Regions from separate parts of the Actinomadura fulvescens genome, predicted to be linked through region 2. Evidence: predicted binding sites of a transcription regulator. Region 2 holds the regulator's gene; the other holds the start of a gene.
The links. Region 2 encodes HrcA, which represses chaperone genes, less so after heat shock. Its sites were predicted from a motif close to TTGGCACTCTCNNNNNGAGAGTGCCAA; they were not measured.

Region 1 (15,618 bases), on a different contig from region 2:
CGTATGCAAGGTGTGTGGTGCGCATTGGTTGCGGGCGCGCGGCCGAGATATGCAGCCTGCATTGTGTTTGCGGTGCAGGCGAGATGTACGGAGCGCATGTGGGTGCGGATGTGCGGGTGCGTAGGGCAGATGTGGGGCGTGCATTGGTGCGCAGGCGCGCAGGGCAGATGTGCGACGCGGATTGGTGTGCAGACGCGTAGGAGAGATGTGTGGCGTGCAGTGGTGTGTGCGGGCGCGCATCCGAGATGTGCGGCCTGCATGCGTGTGCGTGCAGGCGGGATGTAGGGCGTGCATGTGGGTGCGGGGTGTGCGGGCGCGCAGCGGAAGTGCGTGGCGTGCATGCGAGGTGTGCGCGTGTATAGGTGTCTGCGGGCGTGCATGGAAGATGTGCGGCGCGCAGGGGAGATGCGCGGCTTTGGTCACGTCCAGCGGGGTGGTGTATGAATCGGCCTCCGCGTGATCCTGTTTGTGCAGGTTAAGCGGTCAGTGCTGCTGGTTGCTGGCTTTGGTGTTGCGACTCGCCGGGAACGATGTGGAGGCGGGATTTGGTGAGGATTTCTGGGCCCATGTAGCGGCGGGCCTCGGTCCATTCGTCTGTCTGTTCCATCAGTACCGCGCCGACGAGGCGCATGATGGCAGGACGGTCGGGGAAGATGCCGACGACGTCGGTGCGGCGCCGGATTTCTTTGTGGCGCAGGCGAGATGTGCGGCGCACATTGGTGTGCGGACGCGCATCCGAGGTGTGCGGCGTGCATTGGTGTGTGTGCGGGCGCGCATGCGAGGTTAGGGCGCATGCGGGTGCTACCTCAGGTGTTGGCGCATCCGCCTTCCGCTCGTACGCCCTCGACCTTCGTTGTCAGGCGGGTGGTCTGGAGCATGCCAGACACGCAGGCGTTTCGCCCCGGGTATGCCGCGAAGGTCACGGCCTGTGACGATCCGACGGACTGTGCACTGGTGGTGTCGGCTGAGAAGCCCAGGCCCAGGAGTGCCGCTCGCACCGAATCTGCGGTGAAGCCGCCCTGGGTGCGGAGACGTTCGAGGGCGGGGTAGATCTTTCTGGCGGCCAGCTCGCCGACGAGACGTTCGGCCGGCTTCAGGGGGACGCGCTCGCCCGGGACCTGGCCGGTCCCAGGACGGGGGCCGCTGGTGCCCGCCTGGCGGACCTTCTCCCACGGCCCGACGCCCACCTTGCGGGTGGTGCCCAGGTCGATTCCGACGCCGGGGAGGCGGTCGGCCGGTCGGCCCGGCAGCGGCGCGATCTCCAGGTACTCGGCGGTGACGGCACGCTGTGGATCTTCGGTCACCAGGTTGCGCCACAGGATTCCGGCCGAGGCCACCTGGCCCGGCTTCAACGTCACCCTGCGCGGCGGGCGGTCGTAGGAGTCGACCGTCGCCACGGACGACGACCCGTGGCCGACCGCCACCTTGATCGGTTCGCGGTCGGCGCCGAGGAGCCGGATCTGCGGATAGCCCTTGAGTACGTGGTCACGTTCACCGCAGTTGTAGAGCTCTACGCTCATCGACCTCAGGCCCATGGCCGCGGAGACCTCACCGACCCACAGCGCGACGCCCGTGTCAGGGCATGTCGACTGGTCGAGCGGTGTCGCGGAGGTCGTCGGGCGCACGGACGGCGCGGCCGCGGTCTCTCCACCGCAGGCGGTCAAGGCCAGCGGCAGGAGCAGGACCGCGGCGACGCGCGGCGGTTTGACGCCGATGTACAAACGAGCCTCTTCATGGCGATGTGCGACCGGTCATTCGGGGGCGGTCAGCTTGAGGCTGTCCAGGATAGTCCTGGTGAGGTTGCGGTTGTCCGTTTCCTTGATGCGGACCCAGGCGCCGAACGTGCCGTTCTTGTCCCGCAGACCGACCTCGGTGACGGACGGAGTGCCGATCTTGCAGGCGGTGAAGCGGATGATCGTGCCCGTGAGCGCCTTGTCGGGGGAGACGTAGTCCTCCCGGGCCCCCTTCGTGCACTGCGCGTGGCCGATGAGACCCGGGGGCGGGAGCTTTCCGGCGGCCAGGTCGGTGGTCAGGCCCACGAAGACGCCCGGGCTCTGGCCGTCGCCCTTGAACGCGGCGGCGTTCGGTGTCGCGCGCAGGACCGGCCGCGCCTTCGGGTCGGTCAGCGCGGCGATCGAGGTGCTCCAGGTCTTCTCGGCCGACTGGAGCGGCCAGGCGTTGGGCACCGCCAGCTTGATCTTGCCGGTGGAGTCGGCGACCTGCACGAAGTCCTGTGGGAGGGGAGACGGCTTGGGCGACTTCTTCCCGCCGCCGTCGTTGAAGAGCGTGCCCAGCAGAAGGCCGCCGATCAGTGCGATGGACAGGACCACGGCGGCGATGATCATCGGCGTCAGGAGCTTGTTTTTGCGGCCGTCGCCTCCGGGCTGGGCGCCGCCGGTTCGGCCTGCGCGCTTGAGCCTTCCCAGGGGGCCGCCGCCTTCCGTTCGCGGCTGCTGGCCGGGGCCGGGTTGGGGCGGCTGGAAACCTGTGGGCAACGGGCCCTGACCGTGCTGTGGGCCTCCGCCGCCGTACGGGGGCTGCTGAGTCGGAAGGACGGTCGTTTTGTCCTCGTCGGCAGGCTGCTGCTGCGGGCCCGGGCCAGGTGGTGCCTGGTAGGCGGCAGGTATCGGAACCGCCACTGTGCGGTCGTCATCGGGCGACCCAGGAAGCCCTCCAGGGCCATACTGCGGACCCGGAGGCCGCATCTGGCCGGGCTGGTCCACGATCGTCTTCTCGTCGTCGGCGCCTTCGCGGGGTCCGGGCCGGTCGCTCGGGAGCTGCATTTCGGACGTCCGGATGTCGTCGGACGCCGTTCGGTCCTCGCGCGTGGGCGGCTCCGGTTCCACCGCGAAACCGCCGCCGCGCTGATGCGCAGCCGGGTGGCCGTGGCCGCCGGGAGGGCCGTACTGCCCGGGCTGCTGGGCGGCGGCCGGCCGTGGACCGCCAGGCGCATGCCCGGGGTGAGGAACGCTGGGAGTATGGCCGGGCTGAGGCGCCTGGCCAGGTCCGGCCACTTGGCGCTTGGACTCGGCGGGCCCCGCGGGCTGCTGGGGACCCACGTACTGATCCTGAACGGTGGAGTCCAGATCGGGGGTTTCGGCCGCGTACATAGGGGCCTGCGTTCCGGGCGGCATGGTCGGCCGGAGAGTCGAGAGGGCTTCGGCGAAGGCTTCGGCGGTCGGCCACCGCTTCTCGCGTTCGACCTCCAGCGCCCGCAAGATCACCTGATCGAAACCGGGCGGCATGCCCTCGCGGAGCGCGCTGGGCGGAACCTTCACCGGGGCGGGCCCCGGAGGGCGGCCCGTGAGCATGTGGTAGGTGAGCGCGCCGAGCCCGTAGACGTCGGCCCGCACGTCCAGCCCGCCGCCGAACCGCGCCTGCTCGGGCGACATGTAGCCGGGCGTGCCCACCGGCAGGGTGAACGCGCCGGAGGCGTGGGCGAGGGCCTTGGCCAGGCCCAGGTCGGCGATCAGGAGCTTCTCACCGCCGTCCCGGGTGGACTGGAACAGCACGTTGGAGGGCTTGAGATCGCGGTGGATCACGCCGAGGGCGTTGATCACTTCGACCCCGTACGCGATTTCCTCGGCGAGGACAACGGCCTCGAAGACCGGAAGTGGCCGTTCCCTCATCCGGTCGGCGAGCGTGCCCCGGTCGGCGTACGACATCACGAAGTAGGGGCGTCCGTCCGGCAGCTCACCGATGTCGTGGACGCGAACGAGCCGTTCGGAGTCGGCGCGGCGCAGGATGCGCGCCTCCTCCAGGAAACGATTGCGCACGTCGAGGTCGTCGATGAGGCTTCCGGACAGCACCTTAATCGCGACGTGGGCATCCAGTGCGTCGTCGTGCCCCAGCCACACTGAGGCGAACGCCCCGGATCCCAGGACGCGATCGATTCGGTAACGGCCGACAGTAGGGGGGAAGGACACTCCCGTATCATGCCCAACAAACGGGGTGTGTGTGCGAACGAGCATGAGGCGCGGCGATGGCATTCGATGAGCGGACCGAAGAGCTGGCCGTCAAGGCGGCACAGGGGGATCAGGCGGCCCTCAACGAACTTCTGCGTTCGATCGAACCGGATGTACTGAGACACAGCTCACGTTTTCTGCCCTGCCGGCAGGACGCGGAGGAGGCCTGCCAGGACGCGCTCCTGCAGGTGGCTCGCAACATCCACCGGTTCGAAGGGCGGTCCAGGTTCAGCACCTGGCTCCATGTGGTGGTGGCCAACTCGGCGCGCTCGACCTACCGGTCGCTGAAGCGGCGTTCGGTGGAGCAGGCGGGCGAGCTGCCCCAGCAGCGCCCCGACCCGCGCCGTACCAGCGTCATCGCCGGATCGCGGGTCGACATCCTCGACGCGATGGAAGACCTGGAGGCCCGCAAGCCGGACCTCATCCAGGCCCTTGTCCTGCGCGACGTGTCACAGCTGGAGTACGCGGAGATCGCCGAGCAGCTCAAGCTGCCCCTCGGTACGGTCAAATCGCGTATCCATGAGGCCCGTAAGCAGGTCCGCCAGACGCTCGGCGAGTCCTACACCTGACGCGACGCCCCTAACCGGGGAGCATCCGGCCCCTCGTACATGGGTTGGTATGGGGGCGTTCGGGGGTCGTCAAGCATTGGTAATGCCTCGGCAAGCGTGCAGCTAGGCGCGAGGTGTCGTCTGGGCGGGTCGGCGAGCATTCCCTGCATGTCCTCAGACATGGCCTTCCAAGCCGACCGGCCCATCTTCGTCATCGGATGCCCTCGGTCCGGGACGACACTGCTGCAGTTGATGCTGCACTCGCATCAGCGGATCGCGATCCCGGCCGAGACGCGTTTCCTGCTCCCCGCGTACACGGCCCGGTGTGACTTCGGTGACCTCCGCGACAGCGACAACAGACGCGCGCTGGCGGAGTGGATCACCGGCCGCAAGGAGACCAAGTTCCGGGATCTCGGGCTCGACGCCGCGCAGGTCGTCGAGGAGATCGTGGCGGGTCCGCCGACGATGGGCTCGGCGCTGGGCATCGTGTTCCGCGCGTACGCCAGGAAGTTCGGCAAGCCGCGCTGGGGTGACAAGCGGCCCAGCTACTTCAAGCATGTGCCCACGCTCATGCGGATGTGGCCGGACGCCCAGTTCGTGCACCTCGTACGGGACGGCCGGGACTGCGTCGCCTCGCTCAAGGAGATGCCCTGGTACAAGCTCGACGTCCACCACGCCATCTCCGCTTGGCGCGAGGCGATCGACTACGGGCGGCGGTACGCGGCGAAGCTGGGACCCGACTCCTACTACGAACTGCAGTACGAGCGGCTTGTGGCCGACCCTGCCGACGAACTGTCCCGCCTCTGCACGTTCCTGGGCGAGGACTTCGATCCTGACATGACGCAGCCCCAGGACATCGCCCGGCTGACCGTTCCACCGCAGAAGAAATGGCACAACCTGACACAGACCGCCGTCACGGCGGGCCGGGTGGGTTCGTGGGCCACGCGCCTTGAACCGGCCGAGATCGGCCTGGCCGAGGCTGTGCTGGGGGAACGCCTGACCGAGTACGGCTACGAGCTCAGCGGTGCGCCGCGTCCCGGCCCGGCCCTGCTCGCGCGGTTCGCCAAGACGGCCGCGCACCGGCGGGTGGCGCAGCGGAAGTGCGATCTGCGCGACCGCTGGCAACGGCGGTACGAACCCGGCCCGGTGGAGTGCAGGCTCTCGACCCGGTCACCCGCACCGGCCTGAGTCAGTCGAGCGCGGCCAGCTGGTCGGCGAACCACTGCTGCGGGGTCAGCGAGGTGGCGATGGCCGCGAGCCGGGAGCAACGTTCGGCACGCTCGTCCTGCGGCATCAGGAGCGCCTGGTGCAGGGCCTCGGCGGTCTGCGACACGTCGTACGGATTGACGATCAGGGCGTGCTCGGCGAGCTCCGAGGCCGCGCCGGCCTCGCGGGACAGCACCAGCGCCGAGCCCCGTTCCGACAGCACGGGGCCCTCCTTGGCGACGAGGTTCATGCCGTCGCGGATCGGATTGACCACGAGCACGTCGGCCAGCCCGTAGGCCGCGAGCGAGCGCGGGAAGTCGTCGTTCACCTGCAGGATCAGCGGATCCCAGTCGGGCGTTCCGAACTCGTCGACGATCTGCCCCGCCATCCGCTGCACCGCCGCCGTGTACTCGCGGTACTCGGGCAGATCGTGGCGGGACGGGTAGGCGAAGGCCAGGTGCACCACGCGGCCGCGCCACTCGGGATGGTTGGTGAGCATCTCGCGGTACGCGGCGAGGCCGCGGACGATGTTCTTGGAGAGTTCGGTCCGGTCGACCCGCACGATGAGCCTCCGGTCGCCGACCTGCTCGCGCAGTGCCTCGGCGCGCGCCGTGACGTCGGGCTCGGCGGCCCGCCGGCGCAGCGATTCGCCGTCGATGCCGAGGCCGTGGACGCCGATGTGAGTGACACGCCCGGCCCTGGTGACGGTGCGGGCGGCGCGGTCGACGCGTGCGCCGGGCAGGAACCGCTCGCAGCAGTCGAGGAACGCCAGGGCCCAGCGTTCGGTCAGGAAGCCGGCGTGATCGGCGCCGAGGATGCCGTCCAGGACCTGCGCGCCGATGTCGTCGGGCAGCAGCCGGTAGTACTCCGGCGGTGCCCACGGCGTGTGCGAGAAGTGCACGATCTTCAGGTCGGGACGGCGGTCACGCAGCATCCGCGGGGCCAGCGACAGGTGGTAGTCCTGGATCGCGGCCTTCGCGCCCTGGGCGGCGTCACGGGCCAGCGCGTCGGCGAACGCGGCGTTGTACGCCTCGTACGACTGCCAGTCCCGCCGCGAACGAGCGTCGAAGTGCGGTGCGCTCGGGGTGTCGTACAGCAGGTGGTGGACGAACCACAGTGTCGAGTTGGCCACGGCGTTGTAAGCACGATGGAAGGTCGCCGCGGGGATGTCGAGCATCCGTACGGCCGCGCCACCCGTGTCGTGCCCCGCCTCGTCCAGACGCCCGTCCGGCGCCTGCCGCGCGGCCCTACGGTCGGCCTCGCCGAGCGCCGCGCACACCCACAGCACATCGGCCGCGGGCTCTCGCGCGGGCCGTCCCGGGCCACCGGTCACCGCGGCCAGTCCGGAGACGAGACCGCCACCGCCGCGGCGCATGCTCAGCGTGCCGTCGTCGGATAGGGAGAACGAGACCGGCCCACGGTTTGACGCCACCAGCACTTGGCTCATACCGGAAGGGTCTCAGTTGGTGCCCAGCCATATCAAAGTGACCCAGGTGAACCTGAACGCCATCTGGCCCGTTGTGCGGCATCTTGGAGGCGTTTGCGGGTAAGCGGTGCGAATGAGCAGGGCCGAGACGAAGAAGACGGTGCTCGTCGCGGGAGCGGCGAACCTCATCCTGGCCGTCACCAAGCTGATCGCGGGGACCCTCGCGGGTTCGGCGGCGATGCTGGCGGAAGGGGCGCACTCGGTCGGCGACACCCTCAACGAGCTCTTCCTGCTGACCTCGCTGCGGCGCAGCGCGCGTCCGCCGGACCGGCGGCATCCCTTCGGATACGGGAACGAGCGCTATTTCTGGTCGCTGCTCGCCGCGTTCGGGATCTTCGTGGCGGGGGCGGGTTACTCGATCTTCGAGGGGATTCTGACGATCACCGGCCGCGGGCACGGCGGCGAGCAGGTCTGGCTCGCGTTCGCGGTGCTCGGGCTGGCGGCGGTGCTCGAAGGCGGCTCCTGGATCCGCGCCTACACGCAGGCGCGGCGGGAGGTCCGCGACAGCGACCGGGATCTCATGGAGCACGTACGGCACACGCCCGACATCACCTTCAAGGCGGCGCTGTTCGAGGACTCGGCGGCGATGGTCGGGCTCGCGCTGGCCGCCGCCGGCCTGACCCTGCGGGAGCTCACCGGCTCGTCGTTCTGGGACGGCCTCGCCTCGATCCTGATCGGGCTGCTGCTGGTCGTGGTCGCGTTCACCCTGGGCCGCGACAGCCGGTCCCTGCTCATCGGCCAGGCCGCGGACCCGGCCGACCAGCGCGCCATCCGCGACGAGATCAACTCGACGCCCGGTGTGGACGGCATCAGCGAGCTGCTGACCATGCACTTCGGCCCGGACGACCTGCTGGTGGCGGCCAAGGTGCACTTCTCGGACGACATCAGCGCCGACGAGGCCGAGGACATCGCCGGGGAGATCGACGGGCGTCTCCGGGACCGGCTGCCGATCGTCCGCCACGTCTTCCTCGACCCCACACAGGAGGAGTCAGGGCCGCGACGTCCCACGCCGGGTCCCGACCCGGTCGAGCAGGCGCCCGATCCGATCCGGAAAGGTTGACGTCTCCTGCCGGGGAGGGTGAGGTGGATGATGCACGGGTAATGTCTCATCCCGTGAGACCCGGCTGTCTGGCATCCGGCCGAATCAGGTAAAGTCACGCACGAAGCTCGAAACCACAACTGAATAACGCTCATCCAGAGGGGTGGAGGGACCGGCCCTGCGAAGCCCCGGCAACCACTCGGCTTGTGCGCGCTCGCGATCCTGCGAGGCCGGCCGGGAGATGGTGCCAACTCCGGCCTGTGACCAAGGCGGCACAGGGAAGATGGGGAGAAAGGCCTCGCTCTCATGGCACTTACGCCTGCCACCAACCTCGGACCCGCTACCGCTCTCGTGTGCCGCGAATGCGGCAACACCCGGGATCTCGGTCCGCACTACGCGTGCGAAGAGTGTTTCGGTCCTCTTGAGATCAAGTACGAGTTCGGTGCGGTGACCCGCGCCTCGATCGAGGCCGGTCCGCGCAACATCTGGCGTTACCGGGGGCTGCTGCCCGTTCCGGAGAACGTCGTGGAGACGCCCAACACCGAGCCCGGCCTGACCCGCCTGGTGCGCGCCGACCAGCTGGCCGAGTCGCTCGGGCTGCAACGGCTGTGGGTCAAGGACGACAGCGGCAACCCCACCCACTCGTTCAAGGACCGTGTCGTCGCGGTGGCGCTCGCCGCCGCCCGTGAGCTGGGCTTCAAGGTGCTGGCCTGCCCGTCCACCGGCAACCTGGCGAACGCGGTGGCCGCGGCCGCCGCGCGGGCGGGCATCCGCAGCGCCGTCTTCGTGCCCTCCAACCTGGAGTCGCAAAAGATCATCACGACCGCGGTCTACGGCGGCACGTTCGTGACGGTCGACGGCAACTACGACGACGTCAACCGACTCGCCTCCGAGATCGCCGGCGAGCAGGAGGACTGGGCGTTCGTCAACGTCAACGTGCGGCCCTACTACGCCGAGGGCTCCAAGACGCTGGGCTACGAGATCGCCGAGCAGCTCGGCTGGCGGCTGCCCGACCAGATCGTCGTCCCCATCGCGTCCGGCTCCCAGCTCACCAAGATCGACAAGGCGTTCCAGGAGTTCATCGCGCTCGGCCTCGTCGAGGACAAGCCGTACAAGGTCTTCGGCGCGCAGGCCACCGGCTGCGATCCGGTGGCCGCCGCGTTCAAGGCCGGGCACGACGTCGTCCGCCCGGTCAAGCCGGACACCATCGCCAAGTCGCTCGCCATCGGCAACCCCGCCGACGGCCCGTACGTGCTCGACATCGTCCGGCGCACCGGCGGCGCGATCGAGGACGTCACCGACGAGCAGGTCGTCGAGGGCATCCGGCTGCTGGCCCGCACCGAGGGCATCTTCGGCGAGACCGCGGGCGGCGTCACGGTCGGCTCGCTCAAGAAGCTCACCGAGAGCGGCGCGCTCGACCCGTCCGCGGAGACCGTCATCATCAACTCCGGCGACGGCCTGAAGACCCTGGACGCGGTCGCGCCGGTGGTCGCGCCGACCGCCAACATCGCCCCGTCCCTTGAGGCCTTCCGCGCCGCGGGCGTCGCCTGACGGCTCCGCACGCCATGGCGTCCCGGCGCCGCCGCCTCGGGGCTCCGGCCCCAGGGGGCCGCGCCGGGACGCGAGCCACCCCGATACCGATCGACCTGTTGAGGAGTTCCTGAGAATGAGCACGGTTTCTGTGCGGATTCCGACGATCCTGCGGACCTACACCGGCGGCGAGGCGGACGTGAAGGCCGAAGGCGAGACCCTCCGTGCCGTGGTCGCCGACCTGGACGCCGCCTACGCCGGGATCGCCGCCCGCATCCTCGACGACAACGGCAAGATCCGCCGCTTCGTCAACGTGTACGTGGGTGACGAGGACGTGCGCTTCGCCGAGGGACTGGACACCCCGACTCCCGAGGGCGCCCAGATCTCCATCATCCCCGCCGTGGCGGGCGGCTGACGGTCCACCGGCCGTCGGCGTGACCCGTCGTGCGGGTGACCTGGCGGCTCAGGCCGGTGCCATGGCGCCGGAACGTCCGGGCGTTCGGGATTCCCCGTTGGCCAGGGTCGGTCCTGGCCACACCCGAAGCGCTTTTGTGCTGATAGATCGGGTAAGAGGCCCGCATGGGGATAGCGGAGGACATTGCGGGTGTCGTGCTGGCCCATCCCAGCGTGCGTGAGGTGGAGCTGATCGGATCTCGGGCGCGCGGCCACGCGACCGAGTTGTCGGACTGGGACTTCCATGTCGCGGCCGAGGACTTCGGTCACGTGGCCGCGGACCTGCCGGACCTTGTCGCTCCGTACGACCCGATCGCCGCACAGTGGGATCCGCTCGGTGACTACGAGAGCTATCTGCTCATCTTCACCGGGCCCGCCAAGGTCGACCTGATCTTTCCCGATGTGCCGCGCAGCTGGAACCCACCGTGGCGGGTCGGCCCCGACACGCTCGCCGCCGTCGACGCGCATTTCTGGGACTGGTCCTTGTGGCTCGTCAGCAAGCGACGCCGCGGCATGACCGACCGGGTACGGGGCGAACTGCTCAAGATGAGCGGGCATCTCCTTGAGCCCCTCGGCATCGCGGCCGTTCCCCGTTCGCTTGAGGAGGCCGCGGCCCGGTACGTGCGGGCGCGGGACCGGCTGGAGAGGCGCTACGGGTTCCGTTTGTCGCGGCGTCTGGAAGAGGAAGTGCTGCCGCTCGTACGGGCTTCCGATGGTGACCATTACCGGCCGTCAGGACTTCCGTCGTAAGGGCTGCCGCCGATATCAGGTCGCCTATAAGGTCGACCCCGATCACGCCGGTCGAACCCCGCCGCGGCCCTGAGGGTCATGGAGACACGGACGCTGGTCGACGAGCCCCGCGGTAGAAGGGGTGGGGCCCGGAGCGTCAATCGTGGCCGGGGGCCACGGACGAGCGGCAGGTTTTCGGAATGGCTCAAGGCACAGTGAAGTGGTTCAACGCCGACAAGGGGTACGGCTTCATCGCGGTCGACGGCGACCGGGATGTGTTCGTTCACTACTCGGCGATCCAGATGGACGGCTACCGCAGCCTCGAACAGGGTCAGCGAGTGGAGTTCGAGATAACCCAGAGCGACAGAGGCCCGCAGGCGGACGCTGTCCGAGCCCTCTGAAGCCGAGCCCGCCACGGGCGCGCGTCGAGGGGAAGAGCTGGATCCCTCGGGTGGCTGACCAGGTGCCGTCCGTTCCGCGGTTGTTCCGTGAACGGCGGATGACCGTGACCTACAGCGGCTGTCAGGAGAGCGTGGCTCATCCGGGTTTGGACTGCCTTGCCCCAGGTGAGGCAGGTTCTGGGGCGGTAGATCGGCCTGACCCCGGCGGGGATGTTGGGCGCTTGCACTCGACAGGGTAGAGTGCTAAAAAACGGTTGGCACTCGCCTGTGGAGAGTGACAATCCCACAGTCTGGGTCGGGGCGATGAGGCCTTGGTCTCGGCGGCGGAATGGAAGCCGTCCGAGGTGGGGCCGTCCGTCGCGGGCGTCGGCTCGATCCGTCATAGCCACCTTGTTCCGGGAGGACTGGAGCCTATGGCTGCAAAGATGATCGCGTTCGACGAGGAGGCCCGTCGCGGCCTTGAGCGCGGCATGAACCAGCTCGCTGATGCCGTGAAGGTCACCCTTGGGCCCAAGGGCCGCAACGTCGTTCTGGAGAAGAAGTGGGGCGCTCCCACGATCACCAACGACGGTGTATCGATCGCCAAGGAGATCGAGCTCGAGGACCCGTGGGAGAAGATCGGGGCCGAGCTCGTCAAGGAAGTCGCCAAGAAGACCGACGACGTCGCCGGTGACGGCACGACGACGGCGACCGTCCTCGCCCAGGCGCTGGTCCGCGAGGGCCTGCGCAACGTGGCCGCCGGAGCCAACCCGATGTCCCTCAAGCGGGGCATCGAGGCCGCGGTGGAGCGCGTGAGCGAGGAGCTGTCCAAGCTCGCCAAGGACGTGGAGACCAAGGAGCAGATCGCTTCCACGGCCTCCATCTCCGCCGGCGACGCGCAGATCGGCGAGATGATCGCCGAGGCGATGGACAAGGTCGGCAAGGAAGGCGTCATCACCGTCGAGGAGAGCAACACCTTCGGGCTCGAACTCGAGCTCACCGAGGGCATGCGCTTCGACAAGGGCTACATCTCGCCGTACTTCGTGACCGACCCCGAGCGGATGGAAGCGGTCCTCGAGGACCCGTACATCCTGATCGTTCAGGGCAAGGCGTCGGCCAACAAGGACCTGCTGCCCGTTCTCGAAGGTGTCATGCAGTCCGGCAAGCCGCTGCTGATCATCGCCGAGGACGTCGAGGGCGAGGCCCTGGCCACGCTGGTCGTCAACAAGATCCGTGGCATCTTCAAGTCCGTGGCCGTCAAGGCCCCGGGCTTCGGTGACCGCCGCAAGGCCATGCTGGGCGACATCGCCACGCTGACCGGCGGCCAGGTCATCAGCGAGGACGTCGGCCTCAAGCTGGAGAGCACCACGCTCGACATGCTGGGCCGCGCCCGGAAGATCGTGGTCTCCAAGGACGAGACCACGATCGTGGACGGTGCCGGTGACGCCAACGAGATCGCGGGCCGGGTCAACCAGATCCGTACCGAGATCGACAACACCGACTCCGACTACGACCGCGAGAAGCTCCAGGAGCGCCTCGCCAAGCTGGCCGGCGGCGTCGCCGTCATCAAGGCCGGCGCGGCGACCGAGGTCGAGCTGAAGGAGCGCAAGCACCGCATCGAGGACGCCGTTCGCAACGCGAAGGCGGCCGTCGAAGAGGGCATCGTCCCCGGCGGTGGCGTGGCGCTGATTCAGGCCGGCGCCAAGGCGTTCGACAAGCTGGAGCTGCAGGGCGACGAGGCCACCGGTGCCGCGATCGTCAAGCGTGCGCTTGAGGAGCCCCTCAAGCAGATCGCGGTGAACGCCGGCCTTGAGGGCGGCGTCGTGGTGGAGAAGGTCCGCGGGCTGACCCCCGGCGAGGGCCTGAACGCCGCCACCGGCGAGTACGTGAACATGTTCGAGACCGGCATCCTCGACCCGGCCAAGGTGACCCGCTCGGCGCTGCAGAACGCGTCGTCGATCGCGGCTCTGTTCCTCACCACCGAGGCCGTCATCGCGGAGAAGCCGGAGAAGAACGCCGCTCCGGCCATGCCGGACGGCGCCGGCGGCATGGACTTCTGATCAAGTCCTGACTGTACGAACAGAGGGGCGGTTCCTGACGGGGCCGCCCCTCTAGTCGTCCCCGGGCGGCGGCAGGACGGCTGGTCGCGGGCAGGGGATGGCACACTCTTGATCGATGACAGCCTGCTTCCGGCGACACGGTTTCTTCGGGCCGGTCAGGCGCCGCCTCACCACAGAGCATGAGGACACGTGAGCGATCTCTTCAACTCCCCGGTCCTGAAGGTCGAACAGCCGCGCCGCATCCCCTCGGCCAAGTCGCAGTACACGATCTCCGACGGCGCCGGGATACCGCTGGCCACGGCAGCGGAACGGTCCGTCCCGCTGCGTCGCCAGGCGACGCGGGCGCTGTTCGGCGACGGTGACGACCGGCGCGTGGTCCAGGTGGAGCACGCGCGGGGCGGCGCGCCGTTGCTGGTCGTCGAACGGCCGAAGAGCACGCTGGGAAGCTGGGTCAGCGCACCGGACGGCACGCTGGTCGGCTCGATCCGGTCGGACCGCTTCAAGTGGCGGTATGTGCTGCTGGACGCGGCCGAACGTCCGGTCGGCAGGCTGGAGGGCAACAAGCTCGCCCGGAAGTTCAAGGTGCTGGACGGTGCGGGCGCGCACGTCGCGCAGGTCGACAAGAAGTGGAAGGGCGCGGCGACCGAGGTCCTCACGACCGCGGACCGCTATGCCGTCGAGTTCTTCCATCCGCTGCCGGACCCGCTGCGCGTGCTCGTCGTGGCGGCGCCGATCGCGCTGGACCTGATGCTGTACGAGGGCAAGGACCTGCCGGATCTCGGAGCCCTCGCCTGACTGTGGCCCTCGGGCCCTGTTGCGTGCCGCCGGGACTTTGGCAGGATCGCCGGGTGAGCGATCTCTTCAACTCCCCCGTGCTCAGGGTCGAGCAACCCCGCAAGGGTCTGTTCTCCAAGACGCAGTACAAGGTGCTGGACGGCGAGGGCACGCTCCTCGCGGTCGGCTCCGAGATCAAGGTCAGGTCGCGCGGAGAGTCGCTGAAGGCGGTCTTCCCGGGCAAATCCGAGATGGACGCGCGCGCCGTCGAACTGGCGACGCCCGAGGGTGAGCCGCTCCTGCACGTGGACAAGGCCATGGGCAGGATGCTCACGGCGGTGCGGCGCCCCGACGGCGAGGTCATCGGGTCGTTCCGCACCGAACGTGTGGGCAGGCTCTACTCGCTGCGCGACGTGGACGACAAACGGTTCGGCGAGGTCGTGGGCGACGTGCCGCGACGCAACTTCACCGTGAAGGACTCCGATGGCAACCAGGTGGCGCACGTCCAGAAGAAGTGGGCGGGCGTGGCGACCCATCTGCTGACCACCGCCGACCGGTACGCGGTGGAGATCTCCGATCCGGTGCCGGAACCGCTGCGCACGATGGCGGTGGTCACCGCGATCGCCATGGACCTGCTCCTGCACGAGTCCAAGGACATCACCTAGGCAGGTGGGCTTTCGGTAACGTCCACGGGCTTCCGGGCCGTCCGACCGCGAGGTACGGTCCGTTCGTGCAGGCCATGCCCGGACGCTCGAACGGCTGGTGGATCTCACCGGCCATTCCCACGATCGCCAACGCCGTGCTGGCCGCGCTGTGGGGCTTCTCCGCCCTGGGCGGCTGGGGCGACGCGGCCTTCTGCGGCGACGCGAACGAGTACGACGCGACCTGTGGCGCCGACTTCGACGTCGCCGTCCGGCTGTCGGCGGGCCCGGCGGGCCTGGCCGCGGTGACCGCCCTGACCGCGTGGGCCCTCCCGTCCGTTCGCCGCGACGACGACCGTCTCGACACCTTCCTGACGGTCGCGGCCTTCCTCTGGGTGTTCGCCGAAGGAGTGCTCTTCATAGGCGGCCTCGTAGCCAAGCCCTGACGGTGGCTCGGCTGGGCAGAGCTCTGGGGCGTGGTGCGAGGGACGGACGCGGGGTGTGGGTCGGTTGCTGCTCCATCCGAGGGGACAAAGCCTCCCACTTGGCTTGGAACTGCGATGGGCAGCGGGAATAGGGATGCCGCGCCTCGTCGTTACCAAATAGGGACAGAACGGGGATTCATGCCCCCTCTGACCTTGTGACCAGGCCGTTCACTGCACGCGAGCAGTGCTGCGGTGCCGGGCACCGCGACACGCCGCGACTTTGTGTGCCAGTCGGTTTGACGTTCGGTCCGAGTGGGCATACTGTTCTCTTCGCCCCACGGGGAGCAGGACGCCGATTGCCGGTGGCCGGCCCGGGGGAAAC
Region 2 (15,618 bases):
ACCACGCAACCGCCCACCAGCCCGCCGCCTTCGTCCGGGCCCTCGGACAAACCGTCCGACAAGCCGACCCCGTCGGTGACGCCGTCGGTGACCCCGACGCCGACGGCTTCCGAGCAGTCGGCCAACGAGAACGATCCCGCCACCTCAAGTTCCTAGGCTCGTACGGGCCATAGGCGGCGCCGTCACAGGCCCTTGGACGGCGCCGCCTCTTCCCAGCCCGCACGCATCCGTTACCAGCGGCCGGTGGCGGCCAGGAGGATCGCGGCGGCGGCTACGCCTGCGGTCGAGGTGCGAAGGACTGTCGGGCCCAGGAGGGTGGGACGGCCACCGGCGGTCGTGAAAAGGTCTCGTTCGTCGTCGGTGATGCCGCCCTCGGGGCCCACGATCAGGATGATCTCCCCGGTCGTGGGCGGCCGGACGGCGCTGAGGGGCGACGTGGCGTCCTCGTGCAGGATGAGAGCGCCGGCGGCGGTCTTGATCCGTTCGGCCACCTGAGCGGTCGTGGCCAGGTCGGTGACCTCAGGGAACCAGGGACGGCGGGCCTGTTTGGCGGCCTCACGGGCCGTCGAGCGCCAGCGGCCGAGCGCTTTGTCCCGGCGTTCGGGCTTCCACTGCGTGACGCAGCGAGAGGCCGCCCACGGCACGATCTCGTCGACGCCGACCTCGGTCATGGTCTCGACCGCCAGCTCGCCTCTGTCGCCCTTTGGGAGGGCTTGAACGACGACCAGGCGGGGCTCTGGGCGGGGGTGGCGATGACGGGCGAGGACGTCCAGCGTCAGGGTCGTCTTGCCGGCGGCCGTCACCACGCACTCGGCCAGCAGCCCGGCACCGTCGGTGAGGTCGACGCGTTCCCCGGCGCGCAGGCGGCGCACGGACGCCGCGTGCCGGCCCTCGGGCCCGTCCAGCACGACGCTCTCGCCGCTCAGGCGGCTCTCGCCGTTCAGGGGATCGGGCTCCATGAGGAACACCGGCGGGCTCATGGCTCATCCTCCCGTGAGAAAACCCCCGCCGTGACCGGGTGCGGTCACGGCGGGGGGTCGCCGCGCAGGCCCTCCTGGTAGGACCGGACGGTCTCTCTTCAGTGCTGGTTGAACACGTCCCGCAGGCGCGAGAAGACACCGCGCTGTCCCGGGGCGAACTTGCCCGGAGGGCGCTCCTCGCCGCGCAGCTTGGCCAGCCGGCGCAGCAGCTCCTCCTGCTCCTCGTCGAGCCTGCCCGGCGTCTCCACGTTCACGTGGATCATCAGGTCGCCGCGCCCGCTCTCGTTGAGGTGCCGGACGCCGCGCTCGTAGAGGTTGATCACCTGGCCGGACTGGGTGCCGGGCTTGATGTCGATCTCCTCGGCGCCGTCGAGCGTCTCGATCGTGACCTTGGTGCCGAGGGCCGCCGCCGTCATCGGGATCTCGACGGTGCAGTGCAGGTCGTCGCCCTCCCGTTCGAAGATCTGGTGCGGCTTCTCCACGATCTCCAGGAACAGGTCGCCGGGCGGGCCGCCGCCCGGGCCGACCTCACCCTCACCGGCCAGCTGGATGTGGATGCCGTTCTCGACGCCCGCCGGGATCTTGACCTTGACCGTACGGCGCGTCCGGACCCGGCCATCGCCCGAGCACTCCGGGCACGGCGTGCGGATCACGCTGCCGTAGCCGCCGCACTGCGGACAGGGGCGGGAGGTCATGACCTGGCCCAGGAACGAGCGCTGGACCTGCTGGACCTCGCCACGGCCGTGGCAGGTGTCGCAGGTATCCGGATGCGTGCCGGGGGCACAGCCCGAGCCCGTGCAGCTCGTGCAGACGACCGCGGTGTCGATCGACAGCTCGCGCGTCGTGCCGAACGCGGTCTCGTTCAGGTCCAGCTCGACGCGCAGGGTCGCGTTGCGGCCGCGCCGGGCGCGGCTGCGCGGCCCGCGCGAGGTGGCCGTGCCGAAGAAGGCGTCCATGATGTCGCTGAACGGGAACCCGGCGCCGCCGAATCCCCCCGCGCCCGCGCCGCCGCCCGGGGCGAACGGATCGGCGCCCAGGTCGTACATCTCGCGCTTCTTCGGGTCGGAGAGCACCTCGTAGGCCTGGGTGATCTCCTTGAACCTCTCCTGCGTCTCCGGATCCGGATTGACGTCAGGGTGCAGTTCGCGCGCGAGCCGGCGGTACGCCTTCTTGATCTCGTCCGCGCTCGCGTCGCGGCGGACCCCAAGGGTCGCGTAGTAGTCGTTGGCCACTTACGAACCCGCCAGGATCTGTCCGACGTAGCGTGCCACTGCCCGTACCGCTCCCATCGTGCTGGGGTAGTCCATACGTGTCGGCCCGAGCACTCCCAGCCGGGCCAGTGTCTGATCGCCGACTCCGTAGCCGGCTGCGACGACGGAGGTCGACCGGAGCCCCTCGTCGGGGTTCTCGGTCCCGATGCGCACCGTAAGACTAGAGGAATCACCGGTTTCCCCGAGCAACCGCATGAGGACCACCTGCTCCTCCAGCGCCTCCAGCACGTCGCGCAGGCTGCGGGAGAAGTCGACGGCGGCCAGGTTGGCGGCCCCCGCGAACACGATCTTCTCGTCGTGCTTCTCGACGAGGGTCTCCAGCAGGACCGACAGGACCGCGGCCGCGATCGGCCGGTCGTCGGCCGCGACCTTGTCCGGCAGGTCCGCCACGGCGCCTGGCACCTCGCCCAGCCCGCAGCCGTCCAGGCAGGTGTTGAGCAGCGCGCGCAGGTGCCCGATCGACTCCTCGGACACCTCGCCGTAGGTCTCGATGACCCGCTGCTCCACCCGGCCGGTGTTGGTGATCAGGACGAGGAGCAGGCGGCGCGAGGCCACCGGCACCAGCTCCACGTGCCGCACCGACGAGCGGGTGAGCGAGGGGTACTGCACGACCGCGACCTGACGGGTCAGCTGGGCGAGCAGCCGGACGGTGCGGCCGACGACGTCGTCCAGGTCGTACGCGCCGTTGAGGAACGTCTCGATGGCCCGGCGCTCGGCCGACGACAGCGGCTTGACCGTGGACAGCCGGTCGACGAACAGCCGGTAGCCCTTGTCGGTCGGGATGCGGCCCGCGCTGGTGTGCGGCTGGGCGATGTAACCCTGTTCCTCCAGCACGGCCATGTCGTTGCGGATCGTGGCCGAGGACACGCCGAGGTTGTGCCGGTCCACCAAGGCCTTCGAGCCGACCGGCTCATTGGTGGAGACATAGTCCTCGACAATGGCGCGCAGAACGTCGAGTTTGCGGTCGTCGAGCACGTGGTCACCTCCTTCGCCCCCGTACTGGCACCTGCCTGCGAGCGCCGTTCGTACTGGCACTCCGTACTTCCGAGTGCCAATTGTACGGCCCGGAAGCAACGGTCAGGAGGGTGCCGGGACGGTCTCCAATCACTAGAGTGCCCATCCGTGCGGAGCAAGGACTACGGTGACGACATTCTCGCGGGTGACTGGCGGCGGCCCCGCAAAGGCCAGATTCCCGAGATCGCGGCCGAGCCCGACCTGGTCGTGGAGGATCCCGGCAGCGGCTTCTGCGGCGCCGTGGTCGGCTGTGACAAGTTCGGCGTGACCCTCGAAGACCGTTTCGGCAAGCGGCGCGTCTTCCCGCTGACCAAGGCGGGCTTCCTGATCGACGGCAAGCCGGTGACGCTCGTCCGCCCGGCACCGGGGTCGGCGGGGCCGGCGGGATCCGGGGGCGCTGGGGGCCGGGGCGCTGGGGGCGGGGGCGCTGGCGGCGGGCGCGGGCCGATGCGGTCGGCCTCGGGGTCGATCGCCGTCCCGGGGCTGCGGGCCAGGGTCGCCAAGGAGAGCCGCATCTACGTGGAGGGCGTCCACGACGCCGAGCTCGTGGAGCAGATCTGGGGCCACGACCTGCGGGTCGAGGGCATCGTGGTCGAGTATCTGGAGGGCATCGACGATCTTCCGTCCATCGTCGAGGAGTTCGGCCCCGGTCCGGAGCGCAAGCTGGGCGTCCTCGTCGACCATCTCGTGCCGGGCTCCAAGGAGAGCCGGATCGCCGCCCGGGTCTCGTCCCCGCACGTTCTGATCACCGGGCACCCGTTCATCGACATCTGGGAGGCCGTCAAGCCCGCCGCCGTCGGCATCGCGGGGTGGCCACGGGTGCCGCGCGGCGTACCCTGGAAGGAGGGGGTTCTCGCCGCACTGGGCTGGGGGGACGACGTGGGCGACGCATGGCGGCGCATCCGGCGATCCGTGTCCACCTACACCGACCTGGAACCAGAACTCCTGGGCCGCGTCGAAGAACTGATCGACTTTGTGACCGTCCCCTGAACCCCTGACGCCCCCCGCCGCAGGCCGAACCCCCACCGAGGAGCAGGCGATGTCGTACGGGTCCCCGGAACAACCGGATTACGGACAGCAGCAACCAGGCTACGGACAACAACAAGCCGGATACGGCCAGGGCCAGCCTCAGCCTGGCCAGGGTCAGCCTGACTACGGCCAGCCCGGCTACGGCCAGGCACCGAGCTACGACCAGGTACCTGGGTACGGGCAGGCACCCGGCTACGGCCAGCCATATGGCTACGGCGGCCAGGTCCAGCCGTACGGCACGCTGACCTCGGACGACAAGACCTGGGGGCTGCTGTGCCACCTGGGCCAGTTCCTGCTCGGCTTCATCGCGCCGCTGCTGGTCTTCCTGATCAAGAAGGACGAGTCGCCGTTCCTGCGCCACCACGGCGCCCAGGGCCTCAACTTCGCGATCACCCAGTTCGTCTACCTGATCATCAACCTCGTGCTGTGCCTCATCCTGATCGGCTTCCTGCTGCTCATCGCGCAGGCGATCGCGCAGATCGTCTTCCTGATCATGGCGGCGATCGCGGCCAACCGGGGCGAGTACTACCGGTTCCCGACGTTCCTGGCCTGGCCGATGATCAAATAGGCCGGATCACGGACGAAGGTCAGGTCAGGTCGCGGACGACGGCGTCGGCGAGCAGGCGGCCGCGCAGGGTGAGGACGGCGCGGCCGCGCTCGTACGGCCCGGCCTCGATCAGGCCGTCCCCGATCGCGCGCCGTACCGCCGCGTCGTCGAGGAGCTCCAGCGGGCAGCCCTCGGCCAGCCGCACCTCCAGCATGATCCGTTCGATCCGGCGGTCGGCGGGGTCGAGGACCTCTCGGGCGTGCGCCGGAGTGACGTCCTCGGCCAGCCGCGACGCGTACGCGGCGGGGTGCTTGACGTTCCACCAGCGTGTGCCGCCGACGTGGCTGTGCGCGCCGGGCCCCACGCCCCACCAGTCGGCGCCGGTCCAGTAGAGCAGGTTGTGGCGGCAGGCCGCGGCGTCGCCGGTGGCCCAGTTGGAGATCTCGTACCATCGCAGCCCGTACGCGCCGAGCAGCTCGTCCGCCATCAGGTACCGGTCGGCCATCGCGTCGTCGTCGGGGGTCGCCAGCTCGCCCCGCCGCACCCGCGCGGCCAGCCGGGTGCCCTCCTCGACGATCAGCGCGTACGCGGAGACATGATCGGGCCCGGTCGCCAGCGCCGCCTCCAGCGAGGCCCGCCAGTCGTCGTCGCTCTCCCCCGGCGTTCCGTAGATCAGATCCAGGTTGACGTGCTCGAAGCCCGCCCGCCGCGTCCACTCGACCACCTGCGGCACGCGGCCGGGCGTGTGGGTGCGGTCCAGGGTCGCCAGCACGTGCTCGCGGGCGCTCTGCATGCCGTACGAGACGCGGGTGAACCCGGCCTCGCGCAGCTTGCCCAGATAGGCCTCGTCCACGGACTCGGGGTTGGCCTCCGTGGTGACCTCGGCGCCCGGCGCCAGCCCGAACTCGTCGTCGATCGCCGCGAGCACCCGCCCCAGGTCGTCGGGCGAGAGCAGCGTCGGCGTCCCGCCGCCCACGAAGACGGTCTCGACCGGCAGCTCGGCCTCGCCCAGCACCCGCCGCGCCATCCGGACCTCGCGGACGGCGGTCTCGGCGTAGGACTCCCTGCTCGCGCCCGGCCCCAGCTCGGTGGCGGTGTAGGTGTTGAAGTCGCAGTAGCCGCACCGCGTCACGCAGAACGGCACATGCACATAGAAGGCGAACGGCCGATCACCGAGGCCGCTCAGGGCGCTGCGGGGCAACGTTCCGTCGGCCGGTACAGGATCGCCGTCGGGCAGAGTCGCGGGCATCCCCCAAGTCTGCCCTCCACACCCCGGTGCTCCGCCCCCTAGCGCCCACCTCAAACCACCAGCGCCGCCTACAATCCGCCTCAGACGGGCCCACATCGCCTCAGGCCACCCTCAGCCCGCTTAGGCCGGACCAAGCCACCCACGCGTCGGCTTAGGCCGTCTTACGGCGTCTCAGGCCTGGCGGAGCTTGGCGCGGAGCCAGGGTGGGATGTGCTCGTCGGTGCGCGGGAAACGTTCGAGATCCAGCACATAGGCGAACGGGGTCAGCGGCGGGGTGAAGTCCGGCTCGCCGTCGTAGTCGAACTCGGCGCTCACCCGCCCCGACCGTTCGACGCTCAGGCGCGCGGTGAACCAGGCGCCCTTGCCCCGCTGGTACATCGCCCGGCGCAGCTCGTCCATCTTGCCGATGGCCTGGCCGGGCGGCATGGCGGGACGCGTCGCCCCCTGCGCGTCGACGATCTCGAACGAGGCGCTGTCGATGCCCACGGTGGCGCGGAACTCGAACCCGAGCCGCTCCCAGCCGAACGGCGCGGCCGACCGCAGGGCTCGCACCGCGCCGTTCACCGCTGCCCGCTCCCTCGGAGAACGCAGAACCTGCTCGGAGTGCGGCACGCTCGAACCTCCCGGACCTCGGCGACCCTTGCCGTCCGACCGTACCGACATATCCGCCGCGGCCAAGCAACCCCCGCCGTGTCGCGTGAAACCCCAGGTCAGAGCCTCGGGACAAGCTGGGACGATCACGACCGTTCGGTACGCCGCCCAGACCGGCGAGCCGGACGACCCTGCGGTGGCGGTTCCGTACGGCCGGAACGCGCGAGCCCGGATAGGGTCACCGGGTGCGGAACGAGGAGGCAATCAGGTACGGGCGGGTGCCCATCCGCGTGCTGCTCCGAGGGGGGCCTGACGGCTGGCACTACGTGATCGCCGACAAGGACGGGACCGAGGAACGCGTGGCCCTGCGCGGCGCGGGCGCGGGCTGGGAGGGCGGCGACCCCGAACCCGCCTGGTGGCGGCGCAGGCTGGACGAGACGGCCGACGACCTCCGCGGGCACGTCGGCCGGGCCTTGAGCGACCGGACGTTCCTCGAACTCGGCCTGGAGTCCGACATCTCGTGGTTCGCGGTCGAGGCACCGTTCGACTGGGAGGGCCTGGTCACCCTGCGGGACCCCGACCCGGCGCGGTTCCCGGGCAAGGTGCCTCCGTACGTCGTCGCGCTCGAACCCGGCAACGGCGCCGTCCTGCCGGACGCTCATCTGCGCTTCTCCACGCGCGCGGCCGACGCGTGGACGACGCTCGCCACCGTCGCCGAACAGTGCGGCACACAGCCGCCCAGGGCACGGTTCCTGTGCGGCTGGGCGGGCCACCGCGACATCCGGGTCGGGCGCGGACGGCTCGCCGTCTCCACCGAACGCCAGGACGGCCGCGGTGACGAGCTCGTCGGCGAGATCTACGGCGAACGCGCCACGGGCTGGGGCGGCAACCCCGAACTGCGTTTCCGGCTCGACGGCATCGACCTGCTCGACGATCCCGCCGACGACGTGATCGCGCTGCTGCGGGATCTCGCGCACGAGGTGAACGAACGAGGCCGCATGGCGCATCTGCCGGGCCTCGGGCTCAGGCTCTACCGGCCGGAGGGCGAGAGCGCGCAGGGTCTCTTCACCGGTGTCTCGCTCCAGGCGGCCTGGCGCCACCGGCGCTGAACGATCCCGACACCCACGAGGGACCCGTTCTTCACCGGACCGCAATCCGGGCTCTCTAGATTCCTTGATCATGAGAAGCCGCGCTCGTTCCGCCGCCTTCGGTCTGGCCGGCGCCCTCGTCGGCGCACCCCTAGTCCTCGTACCCGCCGCCCCCGCCACCGCCGCGGCACCCGCCTCCGCCGCCGCTGGCACCATCACCGTCAAACGCGGTGGCCCGGCGCGGACGCTGACGTTCACCACCCGGCGCGCCGGTGAGGCCGTGATCGCGTTCACCGCGACCGCGCCCGGCGTCTCCTGGGCGCGCAAGGGCGCCGAATCCGCGGTCGTGGCGATCTTCGTGGACGGCCGCCACGTCACCGACCTCGTCGTCCTCTCGGCCGATCCGACCCCCCGTAGCCTCGGCCTGGGTCGCGTAGGGCCCGGCAAGCACAAGGTCACGCTGAGATTCGCGAAGGGCAGCGCCCCGTCCGCCCGCCGGGTCGTCCTCGCCCGGCCGACCGTGCGGCTGCCCCAGGCCGACCAGCTCGCCCTGCGCCACGCGCCCGTCGTGGTCGGCCGCACGGGCTGGCCGTTCGGCAACCCCTACCAGAACGCCACCACCGACGCACCGCTGATCGCCTGGCACGAGACACGGCCCGCCACGACGCCCGGGCACCGGATCATCGAGTACTCGGTGGTGTGGAGCAACGAGGACGGCGGTACCGACAGCCCGGCGCTGATGGCCCGCTGGGGCCGTACGACCGACATCGAGTGGGTGTACCGGGTCGAGGTCGACGCCTCGGGGCGCCGGGTCGCCGGCACCGGGGTCTACCAGGCGCCGCAGCACCTCACGCTGAAGTTCACCGGCCGCTACGAGGGCGACCACCCCGTTCTGCAGACGTGCACGTCGAACAACAACATGTGCGACGTCATCACGCCGAAGGCCCCGCTCCGCTTCCTCCTCGACGCGTCCCGCACCAAGCCCGCCGCCCGCGCCCGCGAGGTGGTCATGGACCGCGAGCCGTGGACGTACCGGATCATGGCCCAGGAGATGCTCCGCGAGGGCAAGATCGAGAAGCTCTCGGACCCGGCGACCAAAGCGGTCGGCGACCAGCGCACGTACCTCTTCGTCGAGCTGGCCAAGCGCACCGGCGCCCCCACGGGCAGTGGCTCGGCGCCAGGCGTGTCCCTCGGTGTACGGCTGAAGCGTGACCCGTCCAAGCTCTACCGCTCCGACCACGACGAACCCACCTGGTCCATCGAACGCGACGGCCCCGCCGCCACAACGGTCGAGCTGCCCCAGGGCACGACCGTCGCCGACATCGCGTCCATCGAGGCCATCCGCCGCCCTGTAGGCATCGGCGACAACGGCGCCCCCGCCACGGTCACCTCTATCAACCGTGGCTTCTTCCTACGCAGCGGCTACCTCCCCCAGCGCTCCGCCATCTCCTGGACGGGCTCGCTGACTCTCACCCCGCAGTCCCCTACCGCGACCCTTTGGCGTCCCATGGCCTGATGCCTCTCCCAGAAATCAACTCGGGGAACCTGCGAACCTCGCGTGCGTCGAAGTAGTCGTACACTTCGCCAAGAGCTCTCGCAGACTCTGAGAGGACACGCCTCATGGCCTACGGGCCTCCCCCGTCCCCCGGCCAGCAGCCGGGACAGCCCGGATGGCAGCAGCAGCCGTCCGCATGGCAGCAGCAGCCTCCACCGTCCCAGCCGCAGGGCCGCCACACCGCCCAGATACCGGGACACTTCGGGCCGGTGAGCCACGACGAGAAGAGCTGGGCCCTCATGGCGTACGTGGGCCAGTTCCTGGTCGGTGCGATCGCGCCCGCCGTCGCGTTCCTCGGCAAGGGCCGGTCGCCGTTCGTCCGCCGGCACGCCGCCCAGGGCCTCAACATGGGCCTCGCCGCGATCGCCGTGTGGCTGATCGGCGGCCTGCTGTCGCTCGCGGTCGAGGTGATGATCTGGGTTCCGCTCGGCTTCACGGCCGTGGTCATGTTCTACCTGGTGTACGGGGCGCGCGCGGCCAACCGCGGCGAGTTCCGCCGCGTCCCGGCCCCGGTGGCGTGGCCGATCTTCAAATAACAACGCCCGTCCCATCACCCCGGCCCGCCATCCCGACCTGTCACAACGACCCGTCGCCTCGGGCCGTCACCCCGGGCCGTCACCTCGGCCCGCCATCCCGGCCCGCCATCCCGGCCCGTCACCCCGGGCCGTCACCCCGGGCCGTCACCCCGGGCCGTCACCCCGGGCCGTCACCCCGGGCCGTCACCCCGGGCCGTCACCCCGGGCCGTCATCTCGGGCCGTCATCTCGGCCCGTCACTTCGGCCTGCCATCCCGGCCCGTCACAACGGCCCGTCACCTCGCCCCCGCCATCCCGGCCCGTCACAACGGCCCGTCGCCTCGGGCCGTCGTCCGCTCGGCCCTCACACCAGGGCGTCAGCGCGGGTTGTCGCCTCGTGATGTCACACCGGGCCCGTCACCTATCGGCGCGGAGCCGGTCGCGGCGGCTGCGGAGCCTTCCGGCCGTTTGAGCGTCGCAGGCGGTGATCGACCGGCCTTCCGGGCGGTGATTCGCGCCCACGCTTCCGTCCAGCGGTGACCGGGCGCACGCCGTCCGGCAGTTCGGCGGTGGCTCGCGGAGCGATGCCGGGGCCGTCCGGCCCGGCTCAGGAGTCCGCGGGGACGCCGGGGCCCGGGAGGACGGTCAGGGTGCCGGGCTCACCGGGCGGCTGGTCCAGGCGTACGACACGGCCCGGGTAGGCGCGTTGCGCGATCTCGACATCGCGTTCGTCCCAGGCTCCGTAGAAGACGGGACAGCCGTCCCACAGCTCGACCTTCTCGGCGCCCGTCGGCCAGCGGCCGAACGCGTCGATCAGGATGGGCTCCTCGCAGTGCGGCAGGTCCGGGCCGGTCCGGTGGTCTTGGTCGGGCACGTGGATCCCTCTCCTCGGGGCGGGCGGCCGCGGCAGCCGGTCGAAGATCTGGTCAGGGGCGAGCTCGATGGGGAAGGGCCGGGTCAGCGTGCAGGTCCGCCCCCAGGTGACGCGCGCCTCCTCGGCGTACCGCCCGTCATCGCTCAGCTCGAACACCTGGACCTCGGGTTCGTCGCCCTTGAGGTCGACCACCCAGTAGGACGGGACCGCGAACCGCTCGTACAGATCCTTCTTGGCGCCGAGGTCCACCTCGCGCGAAGCGTCGGAGGTCACCTCGACGGCCAGCAGGGGCGCGCCCTCGATGTAGGTGCGGTCCCCCGTGTCCTGCTCCTTGCGGAAGACCAGCAGATCCGAGCGCAGCCATGTGTTGTCGGCCAGACGTGGCCCCGACCCGGTACGGGACGCCTGCTCGGCCGTCTCCGCCAGCCCGATCGGGACCACCAGGTCGGAAACGAGAACCTGATGCAGCAACGTGTGGGTCACAACGCCCAGTGTCCTCGCGGGGACAGCGCGTCACCACCGCTTTGCGATATCTAGACGTTTGCTGGAACGCGCTCCCGCACCGACACGTACGCCCGCGTTCCCTCTGCGGCCTACTTCTTGGGCTTGTCGGTGGAGGTCTCGCCGGTGGAGAGCGCGGCGACGAAGGCTTCCTGCGGAACGTCGACGCGGCCGATCGTCTTCATCCGCTTCTTGCCTTCCTTCTGCTTCTCCAGCAGCTTGCGCTTACGGGAGATGTCACCGCCGTAGCACTTGGCGAGGACGTCCTTGCGGATGGCGCGGATGTTCTCGCGCGCGATGATGCGGGCGCCGATGGCCGCCTGGATGGGCACCTCGTACTGCTGCCGCGGGATGAGCTCCTTGAGCTTGGAGGTCATCATCAGCCCGTACTCGCGGGCCTTGTCCTTGTGGACGATCTGGCTGAACGCGTCGACCGACTCCCCCTGCAACAGGATGTCGACCTTGACCAGCTCGGACTCCTGCTCGCCGCTGGGCTCGTAGTCGAGCGAGGCGTAGCCGCGCGTCCGCGACTTCAGCTGGTCGAAGAAGTCGAAGATGATCTCTGCCAGCGGCAGGGTGTAGCGGATCTCGACACGGTCCTCCGACAGGTAGTCCATGCCCTGCAGCACCCCGCGGCGCCCCTGGCACAGCTCCATGATCGCGCCGATGAACTCCGACGGCGCCAGCAGCGTGGCCTTCACCATCGGCTCGTAGACGTTGCCGATCTTGCCTTCGGGGAACTCGCTGGGGTTGGTGACGACGTGCTCGGCGCCGTCCTCCATCACCACGCGGTAGATGACGTTGGGCGCGGTCGAGATGAGCGACAGGTTGAACTCGCGCTCCAGCCGTTCCCGGACGATCTCCATGTGCAGCAGGCCCAGGAAGCCGCACCGGAACCCGAAGCCCAGCGCCGCCGACGTCTCCGGCTCGTAGACCAGCGCGGCGTCGTTGAGGCGCAGTTTGTCCAGGGCGTCGCGCAGTTCCGGATACTGGTCGCCGTCCAGCGGGTAGAGGCCCGAGTACACCATCGGCTTGGGGTCCTGGTAACCGCCGAGCGACTCCGGCGCCGGCCGCGAGGCGACGGTGACGGTGTCACCGACGCGCGCCTGCCGTACGTCCTTCACACCCGTGATCAGGTAGCCGACCTCACCGACGCCGAGCCCCGCGACGGGCTTGGGCTCCGGCGAGATGACACCGACCTCCAGCGTCTCGTGGGCCGAGCCGGTCGACATCATCAGGCTCTTCTCCCGCCGGGAGAGGTGACCGTCGATGATCCGGATATAGGTGACCACACCGCGGTACGTGTCGTACACCGAGTCGAAGATCAGCGCCCGCGCCGGGGCGTCCGGGTCGCCGACCGGGCGGGGCACCGTCTCAACGATCTTGTTGAGCAGCTCGGGAACGCCCTCGCCGGTCTTGCCCGAGACCCGGAGCACGTCGTCCGGCTCGCAGCCGATGATGCTCGACAGCTCCTGGGCGTACTTGTCCGGCTGCGCCGCCGGAAGGTCGATCTTGTTGAGCACCGGGATGATGTGCAGGTCCGCCTCGATCGCCAGATAGAGGTTGGCGAGCGTCTGCGCCTCGATGCCCTGCGCCGCGTCCACCAGCAGGACCGCGCCCTCGCACGCCGCGAGCGACCGGGACACCTCGTACGAGAAGTCCACGTGTCCCGGAGTGTCGATCAGGTTGAGGACGTAGTCGACGCCGTCGGTGCCCGTCCAGGGCAGCCGGACCGCCTGGCTCTTGATCGTGATGCCGCGCTCGCGCTCGATGTCCATGCGGTCGAGGTACTGCGCGCGCATCTGGCGCTCCTCGACCACCCCGGTGAGCTGCAGCATGCGGTCCGCTAGCGTCGACTTGCCGTGGTCGATGTGCGCGATGATGCAGAAGTTCCGGATGATCGCGGGATCGGTCTTGTTGGGCTCAGGCGCAGGCACCGGGGTCCGTTTCGCAAACTACTGGTGGACAGGGATGGCAGGGCAGATCTTGCCGTATCCCATAGTCCCATGTCCCCGGGCATGCTCCGTTCACCCGGCCCTGCCGTCCGCGAGGCCGTACATTGGAGTCTCGCGGCCCGCTGGTTTTGGGTGGAGCGCTGGGATTGGTAGGCTGTGCGACTGCGTGTGGCGTTGCGTCGTGCCGTGGGGCACCGCGGCCGCCGTCGGTGCCGGCCCCTCCGGGCCGGTGAACGCAACCCATGTAACAACGACTTTCAAGTTGAGGCTCTTCGACGTGGCGAACATCAAGTCCCAGATCAAGCGGAACAAGCAGAACGAGAAGGCTCGCCTGCGCAACAAGGCCGTCAAGTCCGAGCTGAAGACGGCGATCCGCAAGTTCCGCGAGGCCGCCGAGGCGGGCAACGTCGACGACGCGATCACCGCGCAGCGCACTGCGGCCCGCAAGCTCGACATCGCGGTCAGCAAGGGCGTCATCCACAAGAACCAGGCTGCCAACCGCAAGTCGGCGATCGCCAAGCAGGCCGCCGCCCTGCAGGCCAAGTAGACCTGGCGTCCGCAGAACGCCGTGGCCCTCAGGGGCCGCGGCGTTTTCGTGCTACGAGAAACGATGACCATGGACCGCCGGCGCACCGTGAAGGTCTCCAAGTACCTCGCCAGGCACCTGCGCCACCGGCCGGAGCGGATCGGCCTGACCCTGGATCCCGCCGGGTGGGCGAACGTCGACGAACTGCTCGCGGCCGCCGCCCGCCACGACTTCCCGATCACCCGGGCCGAGCTCGACCACGTCGTCGCGACCAACGACAAACGCCGCTACGCGTTCGACGAGACCGGTGAACGCGTCCGCGCGAGCCAGGGCCACTCCATCGAGGTCGAACTCGACCTGCCGGTGACGCCGCCGCCCGCCGTCCTCTACCACGGCACCGTGGGCGCCGCCCTCGCCGCGATCCGCCGGGAGGGCCTGCGCCCCATGTCCCGGCACGCCGTGCACCTGTCCCCCGACCGCGAGACGGCCACCCGTGTGGGCGCCCGCCGCGGCCGCCCGGTCGTCCTGGTGGTCGACTCCGCGCGCATGGCCGTTGACGGCCACGAGTTCCGCGTCAGCGCCAACGGCGTCTGGCTGGCCGCCTCCGTCCCACCCGCCTATCTCCTGATCCCCGGCTGATTCGGAGCCCCCCATGCACCACGAGGTCACCGTCGAGATCAACGCGCCGCGCGAGACCGTCTGGGCCCTCCTGGAGGACGTCGAACGCTGGCCCGAGATGACCGCTTCGATCAAGCGCGTCGAACGGCTCACCGAGGGCCCGTTCGGCGAAGGCAGCCGCGCCCGCGTCCACCAGCCCGGACTTCCCGCCGCCGTCTGGACCGTCACCGACTTCGCCCCAGGCCGCGCGTTCACCTGGACGGCCCGCACCCCCGGCGTGACCACAGTCGCCTCGCACGACATCACGTCCCACCCCGACGGCACGGTGAGCGTCCGCCTGGGCCTCGACCAGTCCGGCCCCCTCGCCTTCCTGGTAGCCCTACTGGCCGGCCGCCGCGCCCGCCGCTACGTGGCCATGGAAGCCGCAGGCCTGAAACAAAAAGCCGAACTCCAACAAACCAAGTAACCCGCACTACACCTGCCCTGACGCATTAGACGATCCCTCACCAGACCCACTGCCACACCCGCACGTCCAAGTTGTGCCCCTCCGCCAGACACAGCCGACCACGCCATGTGTGCCTCTCACCAGGCCCGCGCCGCACCTACCCGTCCACACACAGACGCGCCCAGGACACCCGAGCGCAGCTCCCGCACACGCAGACACCCCGCACGCGCAGACGCCCGCACGCGCAGACGCCCGCACGCGCAGATGCACGCACGCGCAGATGCCCCGCAGGCATAGGTGCCCGCAGGCGTAGGTGCCCCGCAGGCGTGGGAGCCTGTAGGCGGAGGTGCCCGCAGGCGTAGGAGCCTGTAGGCGTAGGAGCCTGTAGGCGTAGGAGCCTGTAGGCGTAGGAGCCTGTAGGCGTAGGAGCCCTGTAGGCGTAGGAGCCCTGTAGGCGTAGGAGCCCTGTAGGCGTAGGAGCCCTGTAGGCGTAGGTGCCCGCAGGCGGAGGTGCCCGCAGGCGGAGGTGCCCGCAGGCGGAGGTGCCCGCAGGCGGAGGTGCCCGCAGGCGGAGGTGCCTGTAGGCGGAGGTGCCTTTAGGCGTGGGTGGCTCTTAGCGAGAGGCTTGCCAGTGCTCGCATGGGCTCAGGGTGAGTCTCATCACCCGCGTGCGGGGAAGCTTCAGGGCGCGGTGTTTCTGAGGGGCGTCGGCTAGGCGGGCGGTAGGCGGTGCCGGGCGGGTCAGCGGGTGGATCGGGCGGCGACGATGTCGCTGACGGCCTTTTCCAAGGCGTAGGCGGGGTCGGCGGCGCCGCCCTTGACCTGGAGGTCGGCCTCGGCGACGGCGCCCAGTGCCTGGGC

Region 1: a site for HrcA is predicted at 11,612-11,638, ahead of groL (chaperonin GroEL). Genes of this name have one in related genera too.

Annotation. Positions count from the first base shown of each region.
Region 1 covers NZ_BAAATD010000008.1:425,136-440,753, forward strand. The annotation lists partial or broken gene ABD333_RS29695 (transposase) at 476-691, opposite strand; gene ABD333_RS29700 (DUF4232 domain-containing protein) at 807-1,721, opposite strand; gene ABD333_RS29705 (serine/threonine-protein kinase) at 1,752-3,971, opposite strand; gene ABD333_RS29710 (RNA polymerase sigma factor) at 3,983-4,534, shown strand; gene ABD333_RS29715 (sulfotransferase family protein) at 4,682-5,701, shown strand; gene ABD333_RS29720 (alpha,alpha-trehalose-phosphate synthase (UDP-forming)) at 5,703-7,166, opposite strand; gene ABD333_RS29725 (cation diffusion facilitator family transporter) at 7,279-8,265, shown strand; SAM riboswitch class I at 8,393-8,534, shown strand; gene thrC (threonine synthase) at 8,551-9,795, shown strand; gene ABD333_RS29735 (MoaD/ThiS family protein) at 9,911-10,189, shown strand; gene ABD333_RS29740 (hypothetical protein) at 10,354-10,977, shown strand; gene ABD333_RS29745 (cold-shock protein) at 11,157-11,357, shown strand; gene groL (chaperonin GroEL) at 11,771-13,396, shown strand; gene ABD333_RS29755 (LURP-one-related family protein) at 13,586-14,191, shown strand; gene ABD333_RS29760 (LURP-one-related family protein) at 14,245-14,835, shown strand; gene ABD333_RS29765 (hypothetical protein) at 14,901-15,257, shown strand.
Region 2 covers NZ_BAAATD010000001.1:587,287-602,904, reverse strand. The annotation lists gene ABD333_RS02775 (hypothetical protein) at 1-156, shown strand, start outside; gene ABD333_RS02770 (16S rRNA (uracil(1498)-N(3))-methyltransferase) at 231-980, opposite strand; gene dnaJ (molecular chaperone DnaJ) at 1,079-2,212, opposite strand; gene hrcA (heat-inducible transcriptional repressor HrcA) at 2,213-3,226, opposite strand; gene ABD333_RS02755 (DUF3097 domain-containing protein) at 3,374-4,255, shown strand; gene ABD333_RS02750 (DUF4870 domain-containing protein) at 4,305-4,862, shown strand; gene hemW (radical SAM family heme chaperone HemW) at 4,882-6,090, opposite strand; gene ABD333_RS02740 (hypothetical protein) at 6,262-6,654, opposite strand; gene ABD333_RS02735 (hypothetical protein) at 6,927-7,790, shown strand; gene ABD333_RS02730 (hypothetical protein) at 7,861-9,285, shown strand; gene ABD333_RS02725 (DUF4870 domain-containing protein) at 9,390-9,860, shown strand; gene ABD333_RS02720 (Uma2 family endonuclease) at 10,446-11,195, opposite strand; gene lepA (translation elongation factor 4) at 11,306-13,150, opposite strand; gene rpsT (30S ribosomal protein S20) at 13,446-13,715, shown strand; gene ABD333_RS02705 (RNA 2'-phosphotransferase) at 13,785-14,333, shown strand; gene ABD333_RS02700 (SRPBCC family protein) at 14,347-14,778, shown strand; gene holA (DNA polymerase III subunit delta) at 15,499-15,618, opposite strand, start outside.